2 regions of the Arthrobacter sp. sptzw42 genome follow, and region 2 is predicted to be linked to the other one. Evidence: predicted binding sites of a transcription regulator. Region 2 holds the regulator's gene; the other holds the start of a gene.
What was found. Region 2 encodes LexA, which represses DNA repair genes until DNA is damaged. Its sites were predicted from a motif close to TCGAACANNTGTTCGA; they were not measured.
Positions count from the first base shown of each region.

Region 1: AC5RT4_RS03490 (DUF6504 family protein) is a predicted target of LexA. The motif match lies at 1,912-1,927, and genes of this name have one in related genera.

Region 1 is NZ_JBNHEX010000002.1:310,903-314,305, forward strand. It holds gene AC5RT4_RS03485 (DNA polymerase III subunit alpha) at 1-1,539, opposite strand, end outside; gene AC5RT4_RS03490 (DUF6504 family protein) at 1,536-1,874, opposite strand; gene AC5RT4_RS03495 (hypothetical protein) at 2,008-2,397, shown strand; gene AC5RT4_RS03500 (chorismate mutase) at 2,417-2,737, opposite strand; gene AC5RT4_RS03505 (VOC family protein) at 2,757-3,179, shown strand; gene AC5RT4_RS03510 (SOS response-associated peptidase) at 3,235-3,403, opposite strand, start outside.
Region 2 is NZ_JBNHEX010000017.1:30,254-33,656, reverse strand. It holds gene AC5RT4_RS16620 (histidinol-phosphate transaminase) at 1-359, opposite strand, end outside; gene AC5RT4_RS16615 (LysM peptidoglycan-binding domain-containing protein) at 491-847, opposite strand; gene lexA (transcriptional repressor LexA) at 1,213-1,944, shown strand; gene AC5RT4_RS16605 (ATP-dependent DNA helicase) at 2,012-3,403, opposite strand, start outside.

The DNA.
Region 1 (3,403 bases), on a different contig from region 2:
CTCCCGCAGTTCAGGTTTTTCCTGCAGCGCCTCCCGGAATTTCCGGGCGGAGAACCGCCACATCTGTTTGGCGATGTCCCCCACATCGCCATCATCCATACCCAGGGCCATGCCCGCGTCCCGGACTGCCCCTCTTGCCCGGTATCCGTTCTGCATGCTCATCAGCGTGACCCGCTCGGAACCGAAGCGTTCGAAGATCCGGCGGTAGACGTTATGGCGTTCGGCGCTTTCGACGTCGATGTCAATGTCCGGCAGGGTGGCCCGGTCCCGGGAGAGGAAGCGTTCGAAGATCAGGTCATGCTGCAGTGGATTGACCTGGCTGACGTCGATCAGGTAATTGACCAGGCTTGAGGCACCTGATCCGCGGGCTGCTGCCCTGACCCCCATGTCCTGGATCATGCGGGATACTTCGGCAACGGTAAGGAAGTAGGAAGAAAACCCCAGGTTCTGGATAATGCCGAGTTCGTGCCCGAGCCGGTGGTGCATCTGCTTCTCACTGCTGCCCGAAAGCCCCGGGAACCGCCTTCCGATTCCCGCCTCGCAGCGTTGCACCAGTTCAAGGTGCGGATCCTGGCTGATCCCGATTACGGAGGCTTCCGGCACGACGGGCTGCTTCCAGCCCATATCGGTTTCGGGGTCCATCCTGCAGAGATCGGCGAGCGCCTCGGTTTGTGCGATCAGCTGCTTGAGGTCTGCTGCACCGTATCCGGCGGCGGAGATAATTTCCCTGCCCAAATTCAGCATCTGGCCGGCGGATTTCAGCCAGCCCTGGCCGTTGGGTTGCAGCATTGGTTCCTGGGCCAGCTCCGGCAGCGATTTCAGGGTCCGGGCTGAGTCAAGGACATCGGCCGTGGCAGCGCCGTCCTCCGCGCAGTACCTCACAGCGTTGCTGAGGATGGCCGGAACGTGATGCTCTTCCGCGAGCTTGAGCATGCGGACGGCATGCGACGTACTTAGAGGTGCTCCCGGGGCGCTGAGCTGGGAGACGATTTCGGTGACCACTGTTGCCGGGGGCATGGCATCAAGCCATTGCTTGAAGAGCGTCCGGGGCCGCAGGTACCGGCGGCCTCCCATGGCACGCCCGACGTCGGAATCCGGCCCGATCAGGACCATCAGCACGGGTTTGAGGGTTTGCGGGTCCAGGGTACGGGAAGCAAGTTCCGCCCTGGTTACAGCCACGGGCACGGTTCCCCCGGACTTGCCCGAAGTGCGGGCGTGGGCATCGGACACCAGCCGGCACAGTGCACGGTACCCTGCACCGTTGTTGTTGCCGCGCGCGAGCACCACCACGCGGCCTGCCAGCTGGGTGCGGTGATCGCCGTCGTCGTCATACACCGCCAGGTCCACACCGACTATGGGATCAATGCCGGCGTCCATGCAGGCTTTGAGGTGCTTGATTGTTCCGTAGAGCCCATCACGGTCAGTGCAGGCGAGCGCGGTTGCCCCGTCAGCAGCGGCGGCCTGGGCCAGCTCCTCAGGCCAGGACACGCCATAGTGGGCACTGAAGGCAGTAGAGACGTGGAGGTGCGTGAAGCTCATGCTGTTCGTGGGCGAAGGGCGTCATGGATCCGCAGCAGCCGCCACCGGCCGCTGCGGATGTGGCGGGTCAGATCAAGAGTGAGCGGTTCATCCTGACCATTGCCCGCAGCGGAAGCTGGACCTGAGGGAAGCACCTGAACCCGCCAGATTTCATGGTCAACCAGTCCGGGCCCGGTGCCCAGCGGTGCACGGCTTTCTTCAGCCCACCACTGCCGGCGCTCGTACCATCGGACCGGCTCGGCGCAGACTGAATAGGACCGCCCTGCCCATTGCAGGCTCACCGGCTGGCCATCCTGGTTGCAGGCAACATCCACGGATTCACTGAACATCCCCATGGGCACCTCCCGGCCAGAGCAAGAAACTCGAACACATTCGAATATGTGTTCGAATATTTCAAGTCTAAGCCAGCGGCGGCACAAATCCTAGGCGGGGGTGGACGGACTGATTCGCAGGGAGCAGGATTGTGCCATGAGCACCCATGACGCACTCCTCAAACAGGTCAGCATCAAGGCCCAGGACTCCACCCTCGTGGCTACTTTCGACATCGACGGCAATATCCCCGGGTCCGGCGCCTATGTGGTGGGGCTTATGGCAGCCAGTCCGGACTACTCATCCCAACGGCGTTTGGGTATTGAATTCATGAACGGGGAGGCGATCGCCTTTTTCTCGTTCAATCACGAACAGAGCACGGAAGAGAACTACGATCTTTCGGGCGTCACACACTCCGGCAACACCATCACCGGGCATTTCCCGCTCGCTGCCATCAACGGGCTCGGCCAGGGGCACGTCATCACCGGCTTCAGCGAAGCGGACGGCAGGGAGTTCCAGTCCAATGTTCCGGTGGAGGAGAACCTGTAAACAGCTGGGCTGAAACGGCTCAGCTGTTCTCTTTGTGGACCCGGAGTTCGAGTTCGATAAAGCCCGAGATCATGGCACGGTAGGTGGATTCCACGATGTCCGGGTCAATGTCTTTCTTGGCAGCTGCGGAGCGGACGTGCTCGATGACCCGCTCCACCCGGCCCGGGGCACGGACCTCGGCGTCGTCACCCTTGAGGGTTCCGGCAATCCGGATCAGCCGCTCACGGCGGGCAATAAGGGCAACTATCTGGTCATCCACTTCGTCAACGGCAACCCGGACGGCAGCGAGCTGTTCCTTATCGGCCAGGGCGTCCCGATCATTCCCTTGAATTGTTGCCATCCTCTGACAGTATCGAACCATGCAGCCCAGAGTCGACTTCATTTCACTAGGCGTCCGCAGCGTTCCGGTATCCCGCACCTTCTATGTTGAGGGCCTTGGCTGGCCGGTCCACCGTGAGTTTACGGGGGATGTGGTGTTCATCCAGGTGAACCACGGCCTGGTGCTGTCACTGTGGGACGTTCGCCAGATGCAGGCCGATGCCGGGGTCTCCGAACCCGGCCCCGTCCCCTGCATCACGCTCAGCCACAACCTGCCAAGCACTCAGGATGTGGACCGGGTCATGGATGAGGCGGCCGCAGCGGGAGCCGCCATCATTGCTGAACCCATCACCCAGCCGTGGGGCGGCTACAGCGGCTATTTCGCGGACCCGGACGGCTTCCGCTGGGAGGTGGCGTATAACCCCGCATGGGCAGTGGACGACGCCGGATCGGTTACCCTTTAGCCCTCCGCTCAGCGGTCCGGGGACCTGCAGGCCAGGGCCTGAAAATTGGTTAGGCCTAGAACAGGGCTTCCACCGGGCGGATCAACTCCGGGCCGTTATTGCGGACATTACCCACCTCTTTGCCCACTGATTCAACGCGCCAGTCCGATGCCACGTCCTTGACCCCGGACCGGACCAGGTCAACCAGCGCCGCGGCGTCATCGGCCTGCGGGTCCAGCCAGGCC
Region 2 (3,403 bases):
GTGGGCGGGAAGCCCAGCGCGGTGCGGCCGGGACCACCGAAAGCCTGGAGAATCTGCTGGAGTACTTCGTTGGAGCCGTTGGCCGCCCAGACATTCGACTCGTCCAGGCCATGCCCCAAGTATTCCGCCAGAGCCTTGCGCAGCTCCGTGAACTCGCGGTCCGGGTAACGGTGGAGGCCTGCGGCCGCGTCCGTAACGGCGGCGGTGATGGCGGCCCGTACGTTCTCAGGGACACCATGGGTGTTCTCGTTGACGTTGAGGAGGATAGGGACGTCCAGCTGGGGTGCGCCGTAGGGGGTAAGCCCACGAAGGTTGCTGCGGAGGGGTAACCGGTTGAGGCGCTCTAGCTGGTCATTCACCTGAACAGTTTAGTGCCAGCCCGGGGAGCCGGAAAATGTGACGGCTTCCCGTTCGCGCTGAGCCGGCCTTCACGACGGGCCATCAACGTCCTGTCCGCGTTGGCCTCCAGCAGCCGGCGGGTGAGCGGCACCTACCGGGTGGGGACGTACAACTGCTGCCCCGGGAAGACCGCGCCGCCGGTCAGGTTGTTCAGTTGGACGATGTCAGCCACGACGTCACGCGCATCCCGCTCCGGGGCAACGCTCCCGGCGATAGCCCACAAGGATTCCCCTGCCTGGACGGTAACGGTAACGGCAGGGGTAACGGACAGGTCAGCCGCCGAATCGGAGGCCTTTGCCGGCGAGTTGAAGAATCCGGCCAGGGAAAGCAGCAGGGCCGCGAGCAGGACCAGGGGAATGCCGATCAGGACGATCTTCCCGCGGCGCGTCAGGCGCAGGGGCGGCAGGGGCACAGGCCCCTCCTCCGGCCTGGCCTCAGGCCCGGACAAGTAGTGCACTGAAAATGAATCCCGCGAAGCAGATGTAGCTGACATGACTTAGCCCTCCTGGACCGTACTGTGCTGCCCGATATTCCCCTCCGAAGCCGCCGCCTTGGCGGCCCTTGCCGCCTGTTTTCGAATGGCTTCGACCGGAGTAGAACAAATGTTCGAACTTTGCTCCCTCTGTTTTAGCACTTATCAACGAACATTGTCGAGACTCGCTAGAACAGATGTTTGAAAAAGCAATGTGGCTGGCCTAGTTTTGAGAGAAAGAACAACCACTCTGAAAGTTGATCAGCAGGGTCTGACAATTCCGGCGTGAACTTCAGGTCCGGGCCACAGGAGTCCGGGGCAACCGAAAGGCATTGGCGAATATGGCAGCAGCAGCCGCCGGGGGCAGGGCAACCTCCCAACCGAAGAAGACCGCCAAGGGCCTGACGCCGCGGCAGAAAAGGATCCTCGAGACCATCCAGCGCTCGGTCAATGACAACGGGTATCCGCCGTCCATGCGCGAGATCGGTGACACCGTGGGCCTGGCAAGCCTGTCCAGCGTCACGCACCAGCTTTCGCAGCTGGAAAAGCTTGGCTACCTGCGGCGCGATCCCAAGCGGCCGCGCGCCATGGAAGTGTTGATGCCCCTTACCCTCGACGGTGGTTCATCCAAGCAGGCGGCGGAGCCTGCCCCTTCCCTTCAGGGGGCCGGCACCGTCACCGTTCTTCCCACCGCCATGGACACAGCCATGGTCCCCCTTGTGGGCAGGATTGCTGCCGGTGGTCCCATCCTGGCTGACCAGCAGGTGGAGGACGTCCTGCCGCTCCCCCGCCAGCTCGTGGGCCAGGGGGAACTGTTTATGCTCAAGGTGGCCGGTGATTCCATGGTGGACGCTGCCATCTGCGACGGCGACTGGGTGGTGGTCCGCCGCCAGGCAGATGCGGCCAATGGAGATATTGTTGCTGCCCTGCTTGACGACGAAGCCACTGTTAAGACTTTCCGTCAGCGCGACGGCCACACCTGGCTGCTCCCCCAGAACACCCAGTACGAGCCCATCCTTGGCGACCACGCCACCATCATGGGCAAGGTAGTGTCGGTGCTCCGCTCGCTTTAAACGGCCCCGGAGTTCGAACACACCTGTGCCTCCAGCTATGAGCGCCCCGGCCCGTCAGCCGGGGCGCTCAAATCTTTTCCTTGGCCAGCCTCTCCAGCGCCGCCATGGCTGTTTTCCTGTCCGTAGTGGACCAGAACGGCGGCAGGGCACCGCGGAGGAATCCGGCGTAGCGTTCCGTGGCCAGCCTGGAATCAAGCACCGCCACCACGCCTTTATCCCCGGTTGACCGGATCAGCCGTCCCGCGCCCTGTGCGAGCCGGATGGCGGCGTGGGTGGCCGAAACTGACATGAAGCCGTTGCCTCCCGCCTGCGCAACTGCCCGGGACCGGGCTGTCATCAGGGGATCATCGGGCCGGGGGAAGGGAATCCGGTCGATGACCACCAGTCGGCAGGAGCCCCCCGGAACGTCCACGCCCTGCCACAGGGACATCGTGCCGAACAGGCAGGTGTCAGGTTCGTCCGCGAACTGCTTCACCAGGGCCGTCATGGTGGAGTCGCCTTGGCACAGGATGGTCATTCCCAGCTTGGGCCGCAGCGCATCGGCCGCTTCTTCTGCCGCCCGCCGGGAGGAGAACAGGCACAGCGCCCCGCCGTTTGATGCCCTGATCAGGGCCTCAAGTTCGGCCAGCGCTTCCGGGGATGCTCCGCGGCCGGGCTTGGGCAGGTGACCTGCCACGTACAGGATTCCCTGCCTGGAATAGTCAAAGGGCGATCCCACATCAACGCCCGTCCAGCTGGGCGCCCCCTCTCCCACAAGCCCCAGCCCGCCGGCGGCGGGCTCAAAGGCTGAACCGATTGCCAGGGTGGCGGAAGTCAGCACCACAGTGTGGTTCGCGAACAGGCCCTCGCGCAGCCGCCCTGCCACGGACAGCGGCGCAATATTGATCAGCGCGGGAGCTGTTTCGTCGGGCTGGGAGTACCCCTGCTGGGGGTCAAAGGAACTGGCGCGGGAAAACCAGACCACTTCCCGGTTCTCCCGGGCGGCGAGGAGACGTTCACACAGTTCCAGGATGAGCATCAGCCGGGAGCGCGCCAGTTGCCTCCCGCCGTCGGCAGTGGTGCTGCTGTCCCCCTTGGAGTCGGAAAGTGCGGCGCGGCAGGCTTCACGCAACTGGTCCACGCAGTCCAGCTGCTCATCGTTGAGGCCATTGGGAAGCAGTCCATTGGGAACTCCGGCAAGGGCGGCTTCAAGGTTGGCGGCAGCCGCACTAAGGGCATCCACGGTAACGGCCGTATGCTTGCGCGCTCCCGCAGCTGCGGTATGGACCATGGCCACCGAGAGCTGCCCCGAAACGGCGCCGGTAACCCTGTCCTGGAGTTCGTGTGCCTCGTCAACCACAACGACGTCGTATTCGGGCAGCACCGCGAGGCCTTCGAAGGCACTGACGGCGAGCATGGCGTGGTTGGTGACCACGACGTCGGCTTCGGCGGCGTCCTGGCGTGCGAGTTCGCTGAAGCA